3 regions of the Neopusillimonas aestuarii genome follow, and region 3 is predicted to be linked to each of the others. Evidence: predicted binding sites of a transcription regulator. Region 3 holds the regulator's gene; each other region holds the start of a gene.
The links. The regulator LexA, encoded in region 3, represses DNA repair genes until DNA is damaged. The targets are predictions, from matches to a motif close to ACTGTATNNNNATACAGT.
Positions count from the first base shown of each region.

Region 1: the regulator LexA is predicted to act here: its motif matches at 1,593-1,610, upstream of recA (recombinase RecA).
Region 2: the regulator LexA is predicted to act here: its motif matches at 2,084-2,101, upstream of imuA (translesion DNA synthesis-associated protein ImuA).

Region 1 covers NZ_CP049990.1:2,454,917-2,458,196, forward strand. The annotation lists gene recX (recombination regulator RecX) at 1-418, opposite strand, end outside; gene recA (recombinase RecA) at 453-1,550, opposite strand; gene G9Q38_RS11925 (recombination-associated protein RdgC) at 1,910-2,809, shown strand; gene G9Q38_RS11930 (aspartate carbamoyltransferase) at 2,806-3,280, opposite strand, start outside.
Region 2 covers NZ_CP049990.1:2,156,853-2,160,132, forward strand. The annotation lists gene G9Q38_RS10475 (error-prone DNA polymerase) at 1-25, opposite strand, end outside; gene G9Q38_RS10480 (DNA polymerase Y subunit UmuC family protein) at 41-1,375, opposite strand; gene imuA (translesion DNA synthesis-associated protein ImuA) at 1,341-2,072, opposite strand; gene ypfH (esterase) at 2,200-2,943, shown strand; gene G9Q38_RS10495 (NRDE family protein) at 2,937-3,280, opposite strand, start outside.
Region 3 covers NZ_CP049990.1:2,051,044-2,054,323, forward strand. The annotation lists gene G9Q38_RS09970 (enoyl-CoA hydratase/isomerase family protein) at 1-753, shown strand, start outside; gene G9Q38_RS09975 (enoyl-CoA hydratase-related protein) at 773-1,585, shown strand; gene lexA (transcriptional repressor LexA) at 1,594-2,250, opposite strand; gene G9Q38_RS09985 (amino acid aminotransferase) at 2,341-3,280, opposite strand, start outside.

The DNA.
Region 1 (3,280 bases), 400 kb from region 3:
AGACCGCTTGAGCGCGCTGCAGTTCAGTATCAACAAGTTGTTGGCGAATGGATTCAAGCTGACCCGAATCAAGCCCATGCTGTCGCAACTCGTGCATGACCGCAACCGTACCCTTCCCCGGAGCCCGGCGATTTACCAGACTTTGGGCAAAACGCTCGTTCGACAACCAATTGCCTTGTTCAAGCTCGTTCAGCACCAGGTCGAGCTCGGCAGGATCGTCTGGGCTGACATGAGGAGCCAACTTGCGAGCCAACTCGTGACGGGAATGCTCGCGCCGAGATAAATATCCAATGGCGCGCACCTTCAAAGAAGGCCCAGTTTTTGAGGATTTACCACTTTCCGGTGAAAAGCGCTCGTCAGAAGGGAGGCCGGCCTGCGCAGACGCGCCGGATTGCCCGGAAAAATCGCGTTTTCGCATAGCCTCCCCTTAACCCTTAACTTACACCCAATGTTTAAGCCAGATCGGCCTCGGAACCTTCGGTATCACCGGTAGGAGAATCACCCGATTCCGTATACGCCTTGGCCTGGGCACGCGACACAATACCCATTTGTTCCCGCACACGGTTTTCGATTTCAATTGCCATTTCGGGATGCTCTTTCAGGTACTCGCGAACATTATCTTTACCCTGGCCAATACGGGTACCGTTATAGCTGAACCAGGCCCCGGCCTTATCGACGATACCCGCCTGCACGCCCAGATCGATAATTTCACCTTCGCGAGAGATGCCGGCCCCATACATGATATCGAACTCGGCCTGTTTGAACGGCGGCGCGATTTTATTCTTGACCACTTTCACACGGGTTTCGTTGCCCACGACCTCGTCGCCCTTCTTGATTGAACCGGTGCGGCGGATATCAAGACGAACTGTGGAATAGAACTTAAGCGCATTCCCCCCGGTGGTGGTTTCGGGATTGCCAAACATGACGCCGATTTTCATGCGAATCTGGTTAATGAAAATAACCATGCAATTGGCGCGTTTGATATTAGCCGTAAGCTTACGTAAAGCCTGGCTCATGAGACGAGCCTGCAAGCCAGGCAGGGAATCGCCCATGTCGCCCTCGATTTCCGCCTTGGGAACCAGCGCGGCCACCGAATCGATTACCACCAAATCGACCGAGCCTGAGCGCACAAGGGCATCTGTAATTTCAAGTGCCTGTTCACCCGTGTCGGGCTGCGAAATGAGAAGATCGGACAAATTCACGCCCAAACGGCTGGCATACTGAACATCGAGAGCGTGTTCAGCGTCGACGAATGCACAAGTGCCGCCTACTTTTTGCATTTCGGCAATCACCTGCAGAGTAAGCGTGGTTTTGCCGGAGGATTCCGGGCCGTATATTTCAATAACGCGACCACGAGGCAACCCGCCCACGCCCAGCGCGATATCGAGCCCCAGCGAACCAGTGGAAACGACCTGGATGTCGTGTTCGACCTGGTTATCGCCATAGCGCATGACCGACCCTTTACCGAACTGCTTTTCAATTTGCGATAAGGCTGCGGCCAGTGCTTTGGCCCGTTCGGCGGAAGCGGCTTTGCTTTGTTTGGCGTCCATGTAGTTTCCTTGGCAAAAAAGTGAATTATTGCATTAAATTATACTGTATAAAAAAACAGATAAACAAGTTAATAATCTGCAACCGTTACTATGCCGTTTTCGCTTTGCGCTTACAATCGCCAACCGGATGAAAATGTCTGCCTCGCAACTTCAAGTAAAGTCTTAAGTTACGGTAAAGTTCACTGAATGACTGCTTGCCTTGCGGCAAAACGGGACGACATTGAAACAAACACATAAAAATAAAATATTATGATGTAATTTATTAAGTAATATTCATAAATAATTGAATTATTGATAAATTTTCAATTTTTTTTAATTGTTTTGGTTCTAATTTAAGTTATTTGTTAAAAAGATACTGTATGTGGTTTAAAAATATAAAGATTTTCCGGCTTTCAACCCATTTTAGTCTGTCGGCTGAAGCCATCGAAAGCGTCCTGGAAAAGGCACGCTTTACCCCGGGCAGCAGCCTGGACATGGTCAGTATGGGTTGGGTGTCGCCCACCGATGAAGGCGGCTTGGTTCACTCTCTGGCCGGCCAGTATCTTATTAGTCTGCGGGTCGATAAAAAACTACTGCCGTCATCAGTTGTCAACCAGGTCGCACGAGCGCGCGCCGCCGATATTGAAGAGCAGCAAGGGTACAAGCCCGGCCGCAAGCAAATGAAGGAAATCAAAGAACGGGTAACGGAAGAGCTATTGCCCAAAGCCTTCAGCGTGCACCGCGATACCCGTGTGTGGATCGATACCCGCAACCATTGGCTGGCTATCGATGCCGCCGCCGGCGCCAAGGCCGATGAAGTCATCGGCATGCTGGCGAAAGCGCTTGACCCCTTCCCAGCCACGCCCCTGTACACCGAAATTTCACCCGCCTCGGCCATGACGCAATGGTTACTGGAAAACGACGGTCCAGGCGCTTTCACGATCGACCAAGACACGGAATTGCGTTCAACCAGCGAAAACCGGGCCACTGTGCGCTATGTGCGCCATAGTATTGAGACCGACGAAGTGCGCAAACACGTCCAAAACGGCAAGCAATGTACCCGTTTGGCCATGACCTGGGCGGATCGCGTCTCGTTCGTGCTAACCGATGCACTAGACATCAAGCGGATATCTCCACTTGATGTCCTTAAAGAGAACCAGGAGGCGTTAAGTACTGCAGATGCCGATGCGTTCGACACCGATTTCGCCCTAATGACCGGGGAACTGGGCAAAATGCTGAACGACTTGGTCGACGCACTGGGCGGCGAGAAAAAAGTTTAATCAATACCGTGGAACACGCTGTCGTCGGGCCCAATATGCGTAGGCGGGCTCCAGGTCACGTCGCGTAGCGAGTGCTGTACCAGCGTTTCCACCCCCAGCAACACCGCAAAAATTGCCATCCGTACTGGAATTCCGTTATCTGTCTGACGGAAAATCGCCAAGCGCGAATCGTCGTTCAAGTCCACACTTAAATCATTGGCTCCTTCACGACTGTCACGCGGCAACGGGTGCATCACAATGACATCAGGCCCGCAGCACTGGTCCACCAGCGCTTTGTTCACCTGAAAATCGGCTGTGTAGCCTTCCAGGTCTTCACCCGAGAACCGCTCTTTCTGCACACGGGTCGCATAAATGACGTCAACCCCTACCAAACCCTCGCGCAATGAGTGTGTTTGCTCAATCACATGATCGGTGCCTTGCGTTACCTTATCGATAATATCCTGGGGCATTTCCAGCCCCCGCGGCGCAATT
Region 2 (3,280 bases), 110 kb from region 3:
GTAAGGTTGAGTGTGACGTTTTCATGATGAAAAACAAAGCTTATGCAAAAACGCCATGCAGGAACCAATGGGCTTTTTGCTGATTGGTTTGAATGCCTTTATGTTCGCGAAAGATCCAGAAATGAATATGGTGTTGATTACGCGCAATGAAATAATCGCGTGCCAGGTAAGGTTCAAGCCATTCGCTGCAGTCAATACGTTCAGGGCCTTGTAAAAGCGTTAAAACCTCGCCCTGATAAACGGGCTGGTGATTTCGAATGGCCAGAGCAATGGGCTTGGCGTACAGCCAGAAAGGACGAACCGGCCAACCGCCGGCAGGCTCGGCAGGTAAAGGTGTATACCCCTGAGTTGCCAGAGGGCGTAATGAAGTGTTTTGCCATTGATTGGCTTGTTCAGGACGGTGCAAAGCCTGAGGGTTGGGCGTTGATATTGCGTTAGGCCCCAGGCGGGCTTGGAGCAGATCGAACAAATGGGCTTCGTTTTGCTGCCATTGCGCCGGGTCGGGAAAAAGCGAAGGGGTGTTGTTCTGCGGCAAAGGGCATGTGGCGGGAATATGCAGGGTAAGTGCAATAACCGGAGCAGGCAGCTGTAAATTCAATAAAAGTTGTTGCAAGACTGCCTGAAAATGGTCTGTGTGCCAGCCGGGTTGCGTAATGCATACTTTTAAAAAGCCTGGTGGTTGGGCTTTACGGCCTTTTTCATGGTGCAGCAAAATATGCAAAACGGAGCTGGCGCAACGATGTTGTGCAAGCCACTGACAGGCCTGAGCCAAAAGTGCCGTAAGGGGGGGCTGTAATTGGGGTGCTTGTTGAACATGATAAGCAAGCTCATGGTGACATCGCCAGGTACTGGCAGGCTGAATCCAGGTGAAGTGTTCCGTTGTGCGGGCATATGCGGCGTCGACTGCTTGAATGAGCGCCGGCGTTGTACGTTGTTGCAACCCTGCGCGTGGCAATTGACGTAATTGGCCAATCGAATAGCAGGCGATGCCGTGCAGCCAGCCCAGATACGGTTGAGCCTGTGGGATAACGGATACCGGCAATGTATTGAGTCTCCGGTTTAATTGCGATTGTTGCAGAATACGCCGGCGTGATGTGACTGTTTGCCATGTCAGCCATTGTGCGCCCGTAGCGGTGGGTGCCATGGCCAGAATCGGCCTGACAGGTGCCATACGACAGTGTTTTTGAAGCTTTCCGGCCAATGCGCGGGCACCGTTAAACAATGACAGACTGGCTTGCACATTAAGTACAAGCGTGTGTGGCGCCGCCAGAGCCATGTGCGGCGTGTAACACTGCATTTCCTGTATTAACCAGTTCAGGGCCGTATGGAAATGCGGTGAATCAGGAGGTATGTACAGGCTGATCCAACACGACATGGTTTGAACCCTGGGTTTGGTGAAGGGCTTCTTGCTTGAAGGTAAATGATGCTCCTTTCTTGAAGGATAAAGGCAGGAATAAAGGCGCGACATGCGTTGGCCCTTGCCGCTTGATAATGCTGATGTGAATACCGTCCGGTGCGCCTTGCAGGCTCAGGCGTAACGGCGCCGGGCTGGCACGTTGTTGCTGTTGTTTTTGGCCCAGACCAAAAAATAGTGCAGTACTGCGTTGTGCGGCCAAATGTAGTTTGCGCGCAGCAGCCAGGGAAATAGGTGAGGGCAGCCATAGCAAGAGTGCGGCACAAGCATCGTGGCGCAGAATTTGTTCGGCTGTCCATAAAACCTGACTGGGTTGGTTGGGATGTACCCAGACCAGCTTGTTAGGATTTAATTGCCAGTGCAGCCAACACAGCGAATTTGGAACAAAGGGACAATTCAACATAATGATGCGTCTATGGGTGTTGTTTACAACCTGTTTTAAAGCCGGGGTTAACAAACTGATTTCACCCGAGCCTGTTTGCGTTGGCAGTATTTCAATGAATGTGCTGTTGGGCCAGCCACCGCCGGGCAACTCATCATTCAGTACGGTATAACCGGTTGACACAATGGGTTGACGGCCTTGCGCCAGTTGTGACGCACGCCAGAGCGCAGGGTGAATTTGAACGGGGGCCGCCTGAGCTTGAGATGCCGATTTCATGTTTGCATTTTACTGTATATATGTACAGTAAATAAAGTGTCTGATTTATGCAAGAGGCGTTGCGGCTTTTCGGCCGGCGCAACGCTACGCATTATGAAAGCCGGCGGTTTTTTCGTATCATGTCTTTATGAGTGAATATAAAGATACTTCCATTCCCGAGCCCTTGGTTTTTGCACCGGCCCATCAGGCTGCACAACAGCTTTTTGTTTTACTGCACGACAATGCCGCCGATCCGGCTCAATTGGAGGTGTTGAAAAAAAATCTAATGAAAGCTTTTCCTCAAGCCGTTCTGGTATTGCCATACGGACCTTTACGGTCGGAAGAGGCCGTTCATCACTGGTTTGACCAGACTGAGCTAAGTGAATATAACTACATTGGGCGTGTAGAGCGTGCGCTACCCGATTTGATCCGTTATGTACAAGAGGTGCAGGCTCATTTCGAACTGACAGGCGAGGCAACTGCTTTGGCGGGGTTTGGGCAGGGCGCCACGATTGCGCTTGAAGCCTCGCTGGCACAGCCCGACCTGGCAGGTCGGGTGCTTGCTTTCTCTGGTTGTTATGCCCGCATGCCGACAGAAGCGCCGCCGGCTACCACATTGCATCTTCTGCATGGCGAAAATGATCCCATTGTGCCGAGCTCAGTCATGCAAAGTGTACATAATCAACTGGCAGGCCTGGGGGGTGACTCAACGTTGGATATTGCCTCATCAGTGGGGCATGAGTTGCATGAGGCGTTGGTAAAACAGGCGGTGTATCGCTTGCAAACTTGCGTGCCCTTAAGAAGCTGGAAAGATGCCTTAAATGAATTGCAGTCGCGTATGGCCTCCGATCAACCCGCATCCTCAGTGCCGCCCGGAACAACCCTTCACTGAATTGACCAATGCCAATCGTGGCGTTCTGTTTCCAGGCCTTGCGGGTTATACGTTAGCTCACTGAATATCGCCCGCCCGTTACGATGAACGGCAATGACGCTGGAGCAGCGGGTGCCATAATTAGGGCTGATGATGAAGGGGCTGCTTAGAAGACGTTCTCGTTCAAGATCAAGGCCTGTATCGGGCAATAAATGATCGGGGGCGGGGGTTGTATCTTTCAATAATTCAAATACCCGGTTAATTGAGCGTTCCAGGTGCTCAATGGGGAAATGTCCCAGTAACTCACGTAGACGTTCAGTTTTGGGCCAATCCGTATCCAGTAAGTGGTTCGATAAAA
Region 3 (3,280 bases):
GTATTGCGCATTACTATGGCCAACCCAGGACGTTTGAATTCCGCCGATGCCGTCATGCATGGGGAGCTCGTGCGGGTGTGGCGTGATATTGATGCTGACCCTGATGTTTCCGTTGCCATTATCCGTGGTTCAAAGGGGGCTTTTTCGTCGGGTGGCGACCTGGACCTCGTCAAAGAGATGACGGAAGACTTTACGGTGTTATCGCGTGTGTGGAAAGAGGCAAGAGACCTGGTTTATAACGTGATTAATTGTTCCAAGCCTATTGTTTCGGCGATGGAAGGGCCGGCAGTGGGTGCGGGTTTAGTGGCCGGCTTGTTGGCTGATATCTCCATTGCCGCTAAAGATGCACGCATTATCGATGGCCACACCCGATTGGGAGTGGCCGCCGGAGACCATGCCGCTATTGTGTGGCCGTTGCTTTGTGGCATGGCCAAGGCAAAATACTATTTAATGTTGTGCGAAAGTGTCTCCGGTGAGGAGGCTGAGCGAATCGGTTTGGTGTCGCTATGTACTGATGCGTCGGAGCTGGAAGCAAAGTCGCTTGAAATTGCCACCCGTCTGGCAAACGGCTCGCCTTCCGCTTTGCGTTGGACGAAATATGCGCTGAATAATTGGTTGCGGATGGCCGGGCCTACTTTCGATACGTCGTTGGCATTGGAATTTATGGGTTTTACAGGTCCCGACGCGAAAGAGGGGTTGGCCTCGTTGAAAGCAAAGCGAAAACCTGATTTCGATCAAAATTGCCCGTTATAAATAGCTGCGAGGAAAAAGAATGTCTGATCAAAAAAAAGCTCAACTTGACGCTTCGTCTGCTGGTAATGAGGTATTACTTGAGTTCCCATCCGCGCATATTGCGATTGTGCGCTTGAATCGTCCTCATGTGCGCAATGCCCTCGATCTGGGGATTCGTAAAGAGTTGGCCGCGGTGTTCAGATCGTTGGCCGATAACGCTGAATTACGTTGCGTCATTCTCACCGGCGGTGACAAGTTTTTTGCCGCCGGGGCGGACATTGAAGATATGTCTCGGATTGATGCGGTGCAGATGTATCACCGCCATACGGAACGCTTATGGGCTGCCGTGGCCGAGTGCCCTGTTCCGGTTATTGCGGCGGTGGCGGGCTATGCTTTGGGTGGGGGCCTGGAACTTGCCATGAATGCCGATATGATTGTGTCCGCGCGTAGCGCCCGTTTCGGCCAACCCGAGGTTCGGGTGGGAATTATGCCCGGAGCCGGGGGGACGCAACGTTTAACCCGTGCAATTGGCAAGTTCCGTGCCATGTACTTGTGCATGACAGGTTATTTGATCAGTGCTGATGAAGCCTATGATATGGGCTTGGTCAGCAAAGTGGTTGACGACGCAGAACTCATGCCACATTGCCTTGAGTTAGCGCAACATTTGGCCGGTCAGCCGCCTATTGCTTTACAACAAATTAAAGAAGTGGTTTTACACGGTGCCGATGCGTCGTTGGGCGCAGCACTTGCGCTTGAACGAAAAGCGTTGCAACTATTGTTTGCCACCCAGGATAAGCAAGAAGGGATGAAAGCGTTTCTTGAGAAGCGCAAGCCCGATTACAAAGGGTTGTGAATTTTAAGCTATTGCATGGTGCGAATGAGCCCCACCGCAATGCCTTCCAGAGCGAATTCGTTGCTTGCATCGACAATAATGGGGGAGAAATCGGGATTTTCCGGAAGAAGCTGAATTTGCCCGTTTTCGCGATGTAAACGTTTAACGGTAACGTCGTCGCCCAGTCGGGCAACGACAATTTGCCCGTTACGCGCTTCGGCTGTTTTGCGAACCGCGAGCAGGTCGCCGTCGAGGATGCCGGCGTCGCGCATGCTGAGGCCCCGCACCTTAAGCAAATAGTGAGGGGTGGCCGTAAATAATGATGGTTCTACCGACAGTTCCCGTTCGACATGTTCACTGGCCAGAATAGGGCTGCCGGCGGCAACGCGCCCAACTACGGGTAGTACCAGCGGGTTGAAGAGTACGCCCGACGACAGACTGGTTTGTGATAACGCTGGTTCAGGATCGGCTTCCACTTTCAGGCGAATGCCTCGTGATGCCCCGGCAGTGAGTTCTATCGCCCCTTTTTTGGCAAGGGCCTTAAGGTGATCTTCCGCCGCGTTGGCTGACTTGAAACCCAGCTCTTTTGCAATTTCAGCACGCGTGGGGGGAAAACCCGTGCGCGCAATTTGCGCACGGATAAGATCAAGAATTTCTTGTTGGCGTGAGGTAAGTTTGATGGCCATGGAATAAGGGCTGTATTTTTATACAGCCCTTATTCTGCCCTAGCGGATATAAATTGGCAAGCTTTTACTACCCTGGCCAATATGATTTGTTTAGAGCACTTTTGCGATAGATTTCGCAACGTGATCGATGTTGCCACTATTTAATGCGGCAACGCAAATACGACCGCTACCAACCGCATAAACACCATGATCGGCGCGTAATGCTTCTACTTGCTCTTTGGTTAGGCCCGAGTAAGAAAACATGCCACGTTGCGCCAAAACAAAATCAAAGTTTTGAGTTACGCCGTGGTCTTTGAGCTTCTGCACCAATTGCGCTCGCATATCGCGAATGCGGTTACGCATGCCGCTGAGTTCCTCGACCCACAGTTGATAAAGTTCGGGGGTATTCAAGACTGTGGAAACGACCGTGCCGCCATGAGTGGGCGGGTTGGAGTAGTTGGTGCGGATGACTATTTTCAGTTGGCTAAGAACCCGGGCGCTTTCGTCTTTAGACGCGCAAAGGAGTGTTAGTGCACCGACTCGTTCGCCGTATAGCGAAAACGATTTGGAAAACGAGGAGCTGATTAGCACGGAAATATCCAAGCCCGCAAATAAACGCACAACGGAGGCGTCGTCTTCGAGGCCGTCGCCGAATCCTTGATAGGCGATATCCAGGAAAGGAACCAAGCCGGTTTCTTTAACGGTTTCGGCGATTTGCTTCCACTGTTCGGCTGAAGGATCAACCCCTGTGGGGTTGTGGCAGCATGCATGCAGTACGACGATTGTGCCTTTTGGCAGTGTCTTCAATGCCGCCAGCATGCCGTCGAAATCGAACCCGTGTGTTTCAGGGTTGTAATAAGGGTACTGGTCGACCTGGAAGCCGGCTCGCTCAAAAATACCCCGATGGTTTGCCCAACTGGGGTTGCTGATGACAACTTTGGCGTTGGGTTGAACCTGTCTTAGGAAGTCGGCACCGATTTTAAGGGCGCCTGTGCCGCCCAGGGTTTGAACGGTAAGGGCGCGCCCGGAAGCGGCCAATTCGTGGTTCTGG